Regions from separate parts of the Blautia sp. AM42-2 genome, predicted to be linked through region 1. Evidence: riboswitches for the same ligand, from Rfam matches in the RefSeq annotation. Region 1 holds a riboswitch; the other holds the start of a gene.

Region 1 (7,053 bases):
AGCAGAAAATGGCGCAGACGCTCGACCGTCTGACGCTGGAAGAGGAGGCAGCAGCAATGGAAAATGTACAGATTCGTGCAGAAAGCTTTGAAAAACAGTATTACGTGGGCGCCTGGGAAAAAGAGACGGAGCGCCAGATCCGGATGTATCTGTCAGAGAGCGGCATTCCGGGGGCAGCCGTTTCGGTAACGCTGGAGCCGGGAAACACCGGTGAGGCAAAAGAGATCCGCATTGAAGCGCCGATGCGGCAGACGAGCATTTACCGCGAAGAACAGAAAAAACAGCGGGAAATGCTCGATGAAAAGCTGACAGAGATCAAAAGTGTTTTAAGTGAGGTCTACGGAACCGATCCGGCGCATATTATGGTAGAGATTTCGGAATAGGCCTATGAGGGAAAAGGCAGCGGCGTTTTTCCGGAAACAGAAAAAGGAGCAGTGGATGCTGTACTTCCTGCTGGCGGCAATCGGCGTTGTCCTGCTGCTGCCGACGGGAACAAAAAAGACCAGTGAGGAGACAGAACAGCCGCAGGAGACGGCTGCGCGTCCGGCGGGGGATGCGGGACTTTCGGTGCAGGAGGAGATGGAACAGCGCCTTTGTGACGCACTTTCCCAGATGGACGGTGTGGGCGCAGTGCACGTCGTGGTGACGCTGGAATCCACAGGAAAAAAGATTGTGGAAAAAGATGTCCCAACGCGGAGCACAACGGAGGAAAACAAGAAGGGAGAGGAGACCGGAAGCGTTACATCCTCGTCGCAGGATGAGGCAACTGTCTATGAAAAGACACAGAACGGAGCCGAGACACCGTATGTGGTTTCCGAGGAGTACCCGGCGGTGCGCGGCGTGCTCGTTATCGCAGAAGGCGGGGGAAACCCGGTGACGATACAGGAGATTCAGGAGGCCGTGATGGCATTATTTCAGGTGGGCGCAAATAAGATTAAAGTAGTCAAAATGAAGTAAAGGAGTCAAATGCGTGGAAAAATTAGAACAGGAAATGAATGCACCTGAGAAAATGGCAGAGACACCATCGCCGAAAAAGACGGCCGGGAAAAAGAAAAAATTCCGGAAAAATCAGGTCATCATCACCGCCCTTGCGATCATGATTGCCGTCGCCGGATACATCAACTATGCTGACAGTACCCTGTCCACGAAGGAGAAGGCAGACGGAACCACGGCGGATGCCAGCACCGTTTTAAAAGACATCTCCAGCCTGGACACCGACATCACCGACGAGGTGGATGCCGGCACAGCAGGGGACTCGTCGCGGACCGTCACCGAAACGCCGGGAGAGGCAGTCCTTGCCGGGGCATCTACATACATGGCCCAGGCCAGAATCGACCGCGAACAGATCCGTTCCCAGAACAAAGACACTTTAAATGAAATCATCAACAACACCAACCTCTCCGAAACCGAGCGCCAGAGCGCCGTCCAGAGCATGGTGGAAATGACGGAACTCGTAGAAAAAGAGTCGGCAACCGAACTCCTCCTCGAAGCCAAAGGCTTCACCGACGTCGTCGTAAACCTGACCGGCGAAACCGCCGACATCGTCGTTCCGATGAAAGAAGTAACCGAGGAACAGCGTGCCCAGATCGAAGACATCGTAACCCGCAAAACCGGAATCGGCGTAGAAAACATCGTCATCACCCCCATGAGCTCCGCCGCCGACACAGCCGCAGAGGAGAGTGCTCAGTAAATTTTGATATCCACGTAAAAAATCCGGAAACGCAAAATCATGCGTTCCCGGATTTTTTCACGTAATTCTATTTAATTTGCACCATGTGCTGTTCTTGCAACCGTCTGCAGTGCTTTCTTCACCGGCGGCAGCGAGATCAGAATCACCGTCAGCACACCTTCAGCCAGCAGATAGCTGTAGTTGTAAATAATCGGATACAGCGCCTTTAAAGACTGCGGGAAATTCTCCGGCATATAATCCATCCAGTACAGATACCCGCCTAACGTATGGAAAAATCCCCTCGCCAGCACAGCTACAATATACCCGATCAGCAGCCCGTTTTTCTTCTTTCCAAAGAATCCGGCCACACCCAGCGCCGCAAACGCAAACACATAATCACAGCACACCTGGAACAGCGACAGCACATACGGCCCCTGGATAAACTGCAGCAGTCCATAAGCAAAACCAACGAGAATACCCGTCTTCGCCCCATACCAGTTCGCAATCAGCACAATAAACAGCATCGAAAACAACGTAACCGATCCCCCGTACGGCAGCTCAAACACCTTCACATACGAAGTCACAAACGCCAGCGCCATCCCCATCGCACAAAACGCCAGCTTCCTTGCATCCATTCCCGTCCCCTTACTCTTCTGAGCAGAAAGAACCGAAGCAATCACCACCAGCGCCACCATCAGCACCACGCATCCAACATAACCGGCAGTCGTCAGTCCGCCGTCAGCAGTAACAAAAAAACTCATAAAAAAACCTCCTTCGCATTCCGCTTGGAGGGGCTCACATAAAAACACAGTCCCGAATCACCTCCGAAACCACGTTCCAGCTTCCCTACGCAGGAATTATCCCGTTCAGGTAGTGAGGGTCCGTGAGCTTATCCCTGTCCCACGTTCTCAGCCAAAGGCTCCCCTAGCGTCTTATTATTTTAACGTATTAAAGTATACCAACCTCCCCCTTATTTGTCAACCTACCCGTTTTTTCATCCAAATACATGTTGACAAGAAGTACATACAAGTGCTATATTACAATTAGTTCAATCATTAAACTAATTGTACGAAAGGAGCACCAACACAATGCAGATTCTGAAAGTAACAGACGAAGCATTCCGCCAGTACGGCAAAGTCATCAAAGACCTCGACGTCAGCGACATCATCACCGCCATGTCCGAGACCCCATGTCCCGACGACGTAGTCTACGAGCCTTCCATTGAAAGCCTCGAAGCCTGCAAAAGCGCCCAGTCCGTATCCGACAGCCTCTACGGCGGCATGCCGATCCAGATCGGCTACTGCAACGGCCACAACCATTTACTGAACGCCGTAGAATACCACCGCGACAGCGAAATCAACATCGCCGTAACCGACCTGATCCTGATCCTCGGAAAAGAACAGGACATCACCGAAGACCACACCTACGACTCATCCAAAATGGAGGCCTTCTTAATCCCGGCCGGAACCACCATTGAAGTCTACGCAACCACCCTCCACTACGCACCATGCAACGTGGCAGCCAGCGGCTTCAAATGCGTCGTAGTCCTTCCAAAAGGAACCAATACCGACATCACCCTGGAAGAAAAACACACCCCGGAAGACGACCTGCTCTTCGCCAGAAACAAATGGCTCTTAAGCCACCCGGATGCAAACATCGCTGGAAGCGTAGCAGGCATCAAAGGAGAAAACCTCTCGGTAAAATAAAACCAGAGACAAAACCAGAAATCAGAAACACTGCCCCAAAAGAGCAGTTCTGAACATAAAAAGAAACCAAAAACCAAGAAAACCAAAAAAAGGAGGATCTTCAAAAATGATCAACAATACACCGGAAATCAAATTAGGTATCGTTGCAGTAAGCCGTGACTGCTTCCCGAACAGCCTTTCCGAGAACAGAAGAAAAGCAGTCGTAAAAGCATACGACGGAGAAATCTACGAATGTCCAATCATCGTCGAGAATGAAATCGACATGATGAACGCACTCGAAGACCTGAAAAAAGCAGAGTGTGATGCACTTGTTGTATACCTTGGAAACTTCGGACCGGAGACCGAGGAAACCCTGCTTGTAAAATACTTCGACGGACCTTGCATGGTAGTAGCAGCAGCAGAAGAGACCGGCGACGACCTTGTAGGCGGACGCGGCGATGCATACTGCGGCGTTCTGAACGCAAGCTACAACCTGAAACTGCGCAACCTGCACGCATACATTCCGGAGTACCCGGTTGGCGATGCAGAAGACGTAGCAGCCATGATCAAAGATTTCGTACCGGTTGCAACTGCAGTTGTAGCTGTTAAGAACCTGAAAATCATCAGCTTCGGACCGCGTCCGACCAACTTCCTGGCATGTAACGCACCGATCAAACAGCTGTACAACCTCGGCGTAGAAATCGAAGAGAACTCCGAGCTTGACCTGTTTGAAGCATTCAACAAACACGCAGGCGACGAGAGAATCCCGGCAGTCGTAGAAGATATGGCAAAAGAGCTCGGCGAAGGAAACCTGAAACCGGAAATCCTGCCGAAACTGGCTCAGTACGAGATCACCTTGTTAGACTGGATCGAAGCACACAAAGGCTCCAGAAAATACGTAACCCTGACCGGAAAATGCTGGCCGGCATTCCAGACACAGTTCGGATTCGTTCCTTGCTATGTCAACAGCCGTCTGACCAAGATGGGCATCCCGGTATCCTGTGAGGTAGATATCTACGGAACACTGTCCGAGTTCATCGGAACCGTTGTATCCAAAGACACCGTAACACTCCTCGACATCAACAACACCGTTCCGAAGGATATGTATGAGAGCGAAATCAAAGGCAAATTTGATTACACCTTAAAAGATACCTTCATGGGATTCCACTGCGGAAATACCGCTTCCACCAAACTGGCATTCTGCTCTATGAAATATCAGATGATCATGGCAAGAACCCTTCCGGAAGAAGTAACACAGGGTACCCTCGAGGGAGATATCGTTCCTGGAGACATCACCTTCTATCGTCTGCAGAGCACATCTGACGCAAAACTGCGCGGATACATCGCAGAGGGCGAGGTTCTTCCTGTAGCAACACGTTCCTTCGGAAGCATCGGTATCTTCGCTATTCCGGAGATGGGCAGATTCTACCGTCACGTACTGGTAGAGAAAAACTATCCGCATCACGGCGCAGTAGCATTCGGACACTTCGGAAAACCGTTATTCGAAGTATTCAAAATGCTCGGTGTTGAAGTAGATGAGATCGGCTACAACCAGCCGAAGGGTGTTCGTTACCCGACAGAGAATCCGTGGGGCTAATCCGTTCCGGAAGATTCACTGAAAAATAAGAAAGATATGCAGTAACGCATAAGCAAAAGGGCGGAGCAGAGATCTAGGTCTGCTGCCGCCCTTTTTGAAAAAGAGTAGAAAAAGGAGATTCGACATGTATTTTATTGGTGTTGACCTTGGTACTTCCGCTGTCAAACTGCTTCTGATGGACGAGGAAGGCAAAATTGTAAATATTGTATCGAGAGAGTATCCGCTGTATTTCCCGCATCCAGGCTGGTCTGAGCAGAAACCGGAAGACTGGTGGGAGCAGAGCAAAGAGGGAATCCGCGAGCTGGTAAAAGACGTAGACAAATCCCAGGTAGCCGGCATCAGCTTCGGCGGCCAGATGCATGGCCTTGTCATCCTGGATGAGAACGATAACGTCATCCGCCCGGCGATCCTCTGGAACGACGGCCGTACCGCAAAACAGACCGATTATCTGAACACCGTAATCGGAAAAGAAAAACTCTCCGAGTACACCGCAAACATTGCATTTGCAGGCTTTACCGCACCGAAGATTCTCTGGGTGAAAGAAAATGAGCCGGATAACTTCGCAAAAATCTGCAAAATCATGCTTCCAAAAGATTACCTGGCATACCGTCTCTCCGGCGCATTCGTAAGCGACTACTCCGATGCATCGGGCATGCTTCTGATGGATGTCAAGAACAAATGCTGGTCCAAAGAGATGGCAGAAATCTGCGGTATTTCCCTGGAGATGCTGCCGGAGCTCCATGAGAGCTTTGACGCTGTCGGAACCTTAAAACCGGAAGCAGCAGCAGAACTTGGACTGCCGGAGACCTGTAAAGTTGTAGCAGGAGCCGGAGACAACGCAGCAGCCGCAGTCGGAACCGGAACCGTAGGTGACGGCATGTGCAACGTTTCCCTTGGTACAAGCGGAACCGTATTCATTTCCAGCAACAAATTCGGCGTAGACAGCCACAATGCCCTGCACGCATTCGCACATGCAGACGGCCACTATCACCTGATGGGATGCATGCTGAGTGCAGCTTCCTGCAACAAATGGTGGATGGATGAAATCATCCGCACAAAAGAATATACAAAAGAGCAGGAGAACATCACAAAACTTGGCGAGAATAATGTCTTCTTCCTGCCGTATCTGATGGGCGAGCGTTCCCCGCACAACAACCCGGATGCAAGAGGAACCTTCATCGGCCTGACCATGGACACCACAAGAGAGGATATGACCCAGGCTGTTCTCGAGGGCGTTGCCTTTGCGATCCGCGATTCCTTTGAGGTAGCAAAATCCCTCGGCATCCAGATCGAGAGAACGAAAATCTGCGGAGGCGGTGCAAAGAGCCCGCTGTGGAGACGCATGATCGCAAACGTGCTGAACATCAAAGTGGACCGTATTGAGTCCGAGGAAGGCCCGGCACTTGGCGGAGCCATGCTGGCAGCCGTTGCCTGCGGTGTCTTTTCATCCGTAGAAGAGGCGGCAGAAAAAATTGTTCGTGTGACAGAGACCATCGAGCCGGAACCGGAACTGGTTGAGAAATATGAGCGCCAGTATCAGAAATTTGCAAAGATTTATCCGACCGTAAAAGATCTGTTTACAGAGCTGCTGTAATAAAAAGAGGTAAGAAATAAGATGAAGAAAGTGGAACATGGGAAAACATTTGACCGGAATGCAGCAAACCCGCCGGCGTTTGAAATCTTTCACAACACCGTGACAGAAGGCTATCCGGAGCACTGGCATACCGCAATTGAAATTATCATGCCGACCAGAGGCGAATATGAGGTTGTTGTCGGAAAAGACAGCTATAATCTGAAAGAGGGCGACATCATTATGATCAATTCCGGCGTTGTACACGGAATGAGATTCGTATCCCAGGGAGAACGGATTGTCATGCTGGTGGAACCGGGCTGTGTGGAGAATCAGGAAGAAATGGAAACGATTTTCCTGCGGCTTCCGGCCATCTACTTCAAAAAAGAGGATGAGGAAGATCCCTTCTATCTGTTTCTACGCAGCCAGATTCTGGAACTGGTGCGGGAATACGATAATGAGGGCGCAGTGATGACGCACAGAATCTGCACCGGCCTCAAAGAGCTTTTTTCAGAGTTTGGCCGCAAGGGCT
Region 2 (7,053 bases), on a different contig from region 1:
TCTCCCAGGCACGTTTGGTGAGTTCGCCGAGGCGCACCAGCTCCTCAATCTGGCAGACATCCGTTGCGTCGGCAAGGCAGCCAGGACGGCAGGCGTCGCCGAGAGAAATGGTCACATCGTATTCACGGCAGATATCGAGAATCTCATCGTAATACTCGTAGAACGGATTCTCCTCGCCGGTCATGCACATCCAGGCGAACACGAGGGAGCCGCCGCGGGAAACAATATTCATTTTCCGTTTGTGTTTGCGGATCTGATCGATGGTTTTTCTGGTGATGCCGCAGTGCAGGGTGACGAAATCGACACCGTCCTCGGCATGGAGGCGGATGACGTCAATAAAATCTTTGGCGGTCAGCGTATCCAGGTCTCTCTGGTAATGGATCACACTGTCATATACCGGCACGGTGCCGATCATAGCCGGACATTCGGAGGTCAGTTTCCGCCGGAACGGCTGCGTATTACCGTGGCTCGACAGGTCCATGATGGCTTCTGCGCCCATATTGACCGCGGAGAGTACCTTCTGCATCTCCACATCGTAATCTTTACAGTCTTTCGAAACACCGAGATTTACATTGATTTTCGTGCGCAGCATCGAGCCGATGCCCTCCGGATCGATGCAGGTGTGCAGCTTATTGGCCGGAATGGCAACCTTTCCGCTGGCGACGAGCGGCATCAGGTCTTCCACGGCCATATACTCTTTTTCTGCGACTTTTTTCAGCTCCGGTGTTACAATGCCGCGGCGTGCGGCGTCCATCTGTGTTGCGTAATTGCGTTCCATCTGTTGTTCTCCTTTATTTTCAAAATCAGATCCGGTAAGCGTGGTTCAGCGGTCCTGAGCCGTGGCCGAGATCCATCATGCTCGCGAGTGCGCCCGAAATATACTCTTTTGCGGCGGAAATGGCATCCGGAAGGGAAAGCCCCTTTGCGAGCCCCGATGCGATGGCGCTGGAGAGTGTACAGCCGGTGCCGTGTGTGTTCGGATTGTCGATGCGTTTTCCTGTGAACCAGGTAAATGTGCCGTTGTGATATAAAAGATCGTTGGCATCATTGATACTGTGGCCGCCCTTTAACAGAACGGCACAGCCGCAGGAATCCCCGATCTCTTTTGCGGCGTGTTCCATATCGCTTTCCGACTGGATTTTGATGCCGGAGAGAACTTCTCCCTCTGGGATATTCGGTGTGATGACTTCGGCCAGAGGAAAGAGCAGTTTTTTCATCAGGTCAGGCACGCCGCCCGAAGCGAGCGCGGAGCCGCTTGTAGCGACGAGGACCGGGTCCACAACGATGTGTTTGGCCTGGTAGAAGCGAAGCCGTTCGGAGATGACTTCGATCAGTGCCGGGGAGGATACCATACCGATTTTGACGGCGTCCGGGAAGATGTCCGTAAAGACGGCGTCAAGCTGTGCGGCCAGAAACTCCGGTGTTACATCGAAAATACCGGAAACTCCGGTGGTGTTCTGGGCGGTGAGTGCGGTAATTGCCGACATGGCGTAAACTCCGTTTGTGATCATGGTTTTGATGTCTGCCTGAATGCCGGCGCCTCCGCTGGAATCACTTCCCGCGATTGTTAATGCTGTTTTCATGTTTTTCGCGTCCATGAGAATTACTCCTTTGCATTACTTTTCTTTTTGGACAGGCGACAAAGAAAGTGGTGCCCCCAGTCTGCCGCCTGGTGTGAGGATGAATGGTTACGTAAAATTATTTGTTTTCCAGCATGCGCAGAGTCTGTTCTTTCAGATCCTTCGTTGCGGAAACAATGTCTTTCTGTGCAAAAATGGCACTGATGACGGCGATGCCGCAGATGCCGCTGCCGGAAAGCTCCGTCACGTTATCGCGTGTGATGCCGCCGATGGCGATGACAGGGATTTTAACGGCATTGCAGATAGCAGTCAGCGTTTCGTGGCTGACATCCTCCGCATCCGCCTTGGAACCGGTGTGGAAGACTGCGCCGACGCCGAGGTAATCTGCCCCGCGCTGCTCGGCGAGAATGGCCTGTTCCACGGTCTGCGCCGAAACGCCGATGATCTTGTCCGGGCCAAGCTTTGCACGGACATCGCCGGCCTCCATATCGCTCTGGCCGACATGAACGCCGTCCGCATCCATCTTAGCTGCGATTTCCACGTTATCGTTGATGACGAAAGGAACATGGTATGCGGCACAGAGTTTTTTCAGTTCCAGTGCCTCTTCCATAAAGTGATCCTGGTCAAGATTTTTTTCGCGGAGCTGGATAAACGTTGCGCCGCCCTGCAGAGCCTTTTCCACCTGGCTGTACAGTGTCTCGCCGTTCAGCCAGCTGCGGTCTGTCACAGCATATAAAAGCAGGCCTTTTTTATCGCACTTCATACTTTGCACCTTTCTCCAGCGTCTCGCCGTCCATGTGGTAGATGGCGTCGATGATGCGGTTCCGGTAGGTGGAGTTGCCGTCTTCCGGTTTCATATGGCTCCAGCCGATCTCGCCGGCAAGTCCCATCGCGCAGACAGCGGCAGCAGCGGCTTTTAACGGCTCGTCCGGGTTGGCAACGAGGTAAGCGGTCATCATGCCGGAGAGCTGGCAGCCTGTTCCGGTGATGCTTCCCATCTCGGCGCGTCCGTTGCGGATCACGTAGCAGGTGTCAGCATCGGCAACGAGGTCGATCGCTCCTGTGATGGCGACAACACAGTTGTGGTCTTTCGCAAAGTTTTTTGCAAAAGCAACGGCGCTGTCGAGGTTTTCGTCTGTTACTTTATCGGCAACGTCTGCGTCAACACCCTTTGTCGTTCCGCTTCCGAGTGCCAGTGTTTTGATTTCGGAAATATTTCCGCGGATGACGGTGAACGGGATTTTTTCCATCAGTCCGACTGCGGTCGAAGTACGTAAGTGGCTTGCGCCTGCGCCGACTGGATCGAGCAGGATTTTGTGGCCGAGCGAAGCTGCTTTTGCACCGGCACGGTACATGCCGTCGATGCTCGTTCTGTGCAGCGTTCCGATGTTGATGTTCAGACCGCCGCAGATGGAGGTGATATCCTCGACATCCTCCGGTTCATCGGACATGATCGGGCTTGCGCCGCATGCCAGCAGAATATTGGCGACATCGTTTACTGTAACGTAATTTGTGATGTTGTGTACGAGAGGGGTTGTTTTTCTGACATTGTCAAGACAAGTGCCTAACATAATTTTTTGTTCCTCCTGTGTGAGTATTTTTGCAGAAGCAAATTCCCTTGCGGTACTGGAAGAACCTGTTGATGATGTGTTCATAGAGATTAAAAAAGCAGATATACGTGGAGGTATATCTGCAGAAAATGTGCATATCGTATCTCCCTACGTTGGCATTACCCAAATCAGGTTCAGGGTCTAGGAGATGCATCCTACTCTCAGCCCGCTTCGCACGCGAGCTCCCCTTTGCTTTCTGCAGACAATTATATACGCATAAAAACAATTGTGCAAGAGAAAAACGGAAGATTTTAAAAAATTTCAGAAAAATAAAAAAGACATGCAAAATATTGGAAATGTAATGTTATTTGGGTTGAAAGAGAAAATAATATCAGCGTAAAATGAAGTATAAAATATGCGTGGAAGACGGATGAAACGATGGAAGAACAAAGAAGCTTGAACTCTACCAGGACAGCCCGGAATACACCTTCGACCTGATCCTCGTGGACGTGCATATCGCAAAGCCGATTGATGCGGAATTACTGAAAAAGAAAATTGCAGAGTATTGCAGGTGAAAAGAAGTGCCCCTGCCCGGCATCTGATGTGTGCCGGGCAGGGGATTTTGATGTGCGAATCTTATTTTTCTTCCTCCGGGTACGTATAGCCCCAGGTTCTGCGGAAGGAGGTCATCAGATCCATGACGTCCTTCGTGTAGTCGAGGTGCATGGCAGATGCATCTCCATTGATGGCGCGTTCCATGTCGGCGAGCTCATAGGCGAGTGCATCGGCGTTGTCACCGGCTTTGATGATTTCGGATTCGCCGGTGGAAGCGTCTGTGATTTTTGCTTCCCAGGCACGCGGGTACTCCATGATCTCGATAAATCCGTTCTCACAGGAAACCATGCCGCGTTTCGGCTGTTTGGAGTGGAGAGAGAGCATCACACTTGCCATCTGTCCTTCCTGATTGGTGAGAAGGAGGCCGGCCTGCTCGTCCACACCGGTCGGAGCGGGCTTTACCTGGGAAAGGAGCTGATCCGGCTTGGAGTCGAAGAACCAGCGGATGAAGGAGAGTGCGTATACGCCGATATCAAGCATCGCGCCGCCTGCGAGATTCCGGTTGAAGAAGCGGTTCTTCATGTTGTACTCTTTGAAACTGCCGAAGTTCATCGTGATCAGATTGACTCTGCCGAGACGGCCGGAGTCGAGAATTTTTTTCAGTTCTTTGTAGATCGGCATATGGTAAATCGTCATTGCCTCTCCGATGATGACACCTTTTTCTTTCGCAAGCGCTATGGCCTCGTCGAGCTCGTCACTGTTCAGCGTAATCGATTTCTCAACGAGAATGTGTTTTCCATTGGCAATCGCCTCTTTCATAAAGCCAAGATGCGTGTTGTGCGGCGTCGTGATATAAATGACATCGACCTCCGGATCGGTAAACATCTCATGGAAATCATCGTAAACTTTTCCAATTCCATATTTCTCCACAAAAGCAGCCGCCTTCTCATGGGTCCGGTTGCCGACCGCGTAAATATTCTTTCCGTTTTTCTGCAGTGCGACCGCCATTTCATTTGCAATCACACCGCATCCGAGTACAGCCCATTTGATTTCTTTCATCGTTAGATTCTCCTATCGTATCTATTTCGCCCAGAGCGGTTCTTCGCTTCCGCTGTAGTCAAACCGTCCGTCGTTTTTCTCTTCCAGTGCTTTGATCATATGGTACGTAAATTCATTGTAAGGCGTTGGAATTCCAAGCTCTTTTCCCATGCGGATCAGCGCACCCGAGAACATATCAATTTCCGTATGGCGTCCCGCATCGAGATCCTGGAGCGTCGAGTAGCGCGCCGTCGGCGGAACCGCACTTCCGCGTCCCGAGGAGACATCCGCCTTGCTGATATCAATTCCCTTTGCCTCCGCAATCGCCATCAGTTCTGCGCGGAGTCCGTCGCTGATCGCCTTCATATGCACACTGTCGCGGTAGCAGCCGACCCCGGCACCGAGAATAGCCTGCGGCAGGTTATTGCAGACATTCAGCCGGAATTTGCTCCATATTTCCTCTAAAATACAATCGGTTGCCCGGTAATGCAGCCCTGTGCCGGAGAACAGATCCAGAACAGCCTGCACACGCTCACTGTCGTACGGCGCCGAAACTTCGCCGAAAATGATGCCGAGCGTCGCCTCAGGGTTGAAAACGTAGCCGTCATTCTCTTTATGAGAAGCTACTTTGATAACAGCATGAAGCAGATGCTCCGCACCGACTTTTTCCGCGATGATCTCCTCACTGTCCACGCCGTTCATCAGACTCATGATCACAGTATTCTCGCCGGTAACGGCAGTAATATTGTCAAGAGCCCCCGGCAGTGCGCCGTATTTGAGCGAGACGATCAGAAAATCCACGCCGTGTGCCTCTTCCGGTGTCCATACCTCCGGGTGATAAACCGTATCGTTAATTTTGCATCCTTTGTTTTTCAGACGCTTCGCCCGTTCCCCGGACGCGATAACGCCAAGCCGGATGTCCTTTTTCTCCGAAAGCCCCCAGATCACATAAGACCCAACCGCTCCGGCGCCCAGAACAGCAACTGATTTTATTTTCATAATAGCCTCCTTTGTAACTGTTTGAATTACCCTTACTATAACAAATTTTGCGGAGATCCTCAATTTGTTTTTCAAAATAGAGAATTTCGGAAAAGGAAGCCAACGGCGTCCGCGGCGAATTCCAGATCAACTACGCTTGCGGCTTCGCCTTCTCCGGCGACTACCCCGAAGCCTCCATCTCCGATCTGCTGCACGAGGCAGATCTGAAAATGTACGAAGACAAAATCCGGACGAAAGAAGAACAGAAGGCAAAAGAAAAACAAGAGAAGAAATAAGAAACGAAGGAGAAACGAAATTCGAACATTTCTCCTTCGTTTTTTGCACGCATTTTTACCGGGAAATCATATTCTAAGGTTAGAATGAAAAAACAGGAGAATCTGTTGATGAAAGGAAAATGGCTGACAGGTGCGCTTGTACTGGCAATGGCGGCAGTGACGCTGGCGGGATGCGGGGCAAAAGATGAGACAAAAGAAAAAGTGGAGCAGGTGACATTAAATGAGGTTGCCCACTCCATTTTTTACGCCCCGCAGTACGTGGCAATTGAGGAGGGGTATTTTGCGGACGAGGGCATTGATCTGACGCTGATGACAGGATTTGGTGCAGATAAAGTGCTGACGGCGATGATTTCCGGCGAAGCGGATATCGGGTTTATGGGGGCGGAGGCAACCGTCTACGCGTACCTCGAGGGAACCGCAGACCCGGTTGTGAACTTCGCGCAGCTGACGCAGCGGGCGGGAAACTTTGTTGTGGGAAGAGAGAAAGACAATTCGTTTACCTGGGAGAAATTGAAAAACAAAGAGGTATTAGGGGGAAGAAAAGGCGGTATGCCGGAAATGGTCTTTGAGTATGTTCTGGCGCAGAAAGGGATTGATAAAAAAGACGTAAATATCAACCAGAGCATCGATTTTGGTTCCACAGCTGCCGCGTTCTCCGGCGGGCAGGGGGATTATACGATTGAATTTGAACCGTCCGCGACACTGCTCGAGCAGAAGGGCGACGGCTATGTCGTGGCATCGGTCGGAACGGAATCCGGGTATGTGCCGTATACGTCGTACAGCGTCAAACAGAGTTATCTGAAAACGCACGGCGCAACCGTAGAAAAATTCACGAAGGCACTGCAGAAGGGAATGGACTTCGTGCAGACGCACACACCGGAGGAGATTGCAGAAGTGATTGCGCCGCAGTTTGCAGAAACCGAGCTGGAAACCATCACCGCGATCGTGCGCCGCTACTATGAGCAGGATACGTGGAAAGAAAATCTGATCTTTGAGGAAGAAAGTTTTGATCTTCTGCAGGAGATTCTGGAGCAGGCGGGAGAGCTGGAGAAAAAG

What was found. A riboswitch is a leader RNA that binds a small molecule or an ion and turns the genes downstream of it on or off. The one in region 1 is predicted to bind thiamine pyrophosphate.
Region 2: another riboswitch for thiamine pyrophosphate. It lies ahead of thiM (hydroxyethylthiazole kinase); the one in region 1 lies ahead of DW915_RS12560 (energy-coupled thiamine transporter ThiT).

The regions. Positions count from the first base shown of each region.
Region 1 covers NZ_QUIM01000012.1:35,947-42,999, reverse strand. Annotated here, with positions in the region: gene DW915_RS12575 (stage III sporulation protein AF) at 1-383, shown strand, start outside; gene DW915_RS12570 (hypothetical protein) at 388-957, shown strand; gene DW915_RS12565 (SpoIIIAH-like family protein) at 971-1,690, shown strand; gene DW915_RS12560 (energy-coupled thiamine transporter ThiT) at 1,762-2,430, opposite strand; TPP riboswitch at 2,496-2,605, opposite strand; gene DW915_RS12555 (DUF4867 family protein) at 2,758-3,375, shown strand; gene DW915_RS12550 (L-fucose/L-arabinose isomerase family protein) at 3,485-4,951, shown strand; gene xylB (xylulokinase) at 5,076-6,545, shown strand; gene DW915_RS12540 (AraC family transcriptional regulator) at 6,567-7,053, shown strand, end outside.
Region 2 covers NZ_QUIM01000007.1:14,732-21,784, reverse strand. Annotated here, with positions in the region: gene thiC (phosphomethylpyrimidine synthase ThiC) at 1-778, opposite strand, end outside; gene thiD (bifunctional hydroxymethylpyrimidine kinase/phosphomethylpyrimidine kinase) at 804-1,583, opposite strand; gene thiE (thiamine phosphate synthase) at 1,699-2,343, opposite strand; gene thiM (hydroxyethylthiazole kinase) at 2,330-3,151, opposite strand; TPP riboswitch at 3,278-3,389, opposite strand; gene DW915_RS09330 (Gfo/Idh/MocA family protein) at 3,767-4,744, opposite strand; gene DW915_RS09325 (ketopantoate reductase family protein) at 4,766-5,722, opposite strand; gene DW915_RS09320 (ABC transporter substrate-binding protein) at 6,106-7,053, shown strand, end outside.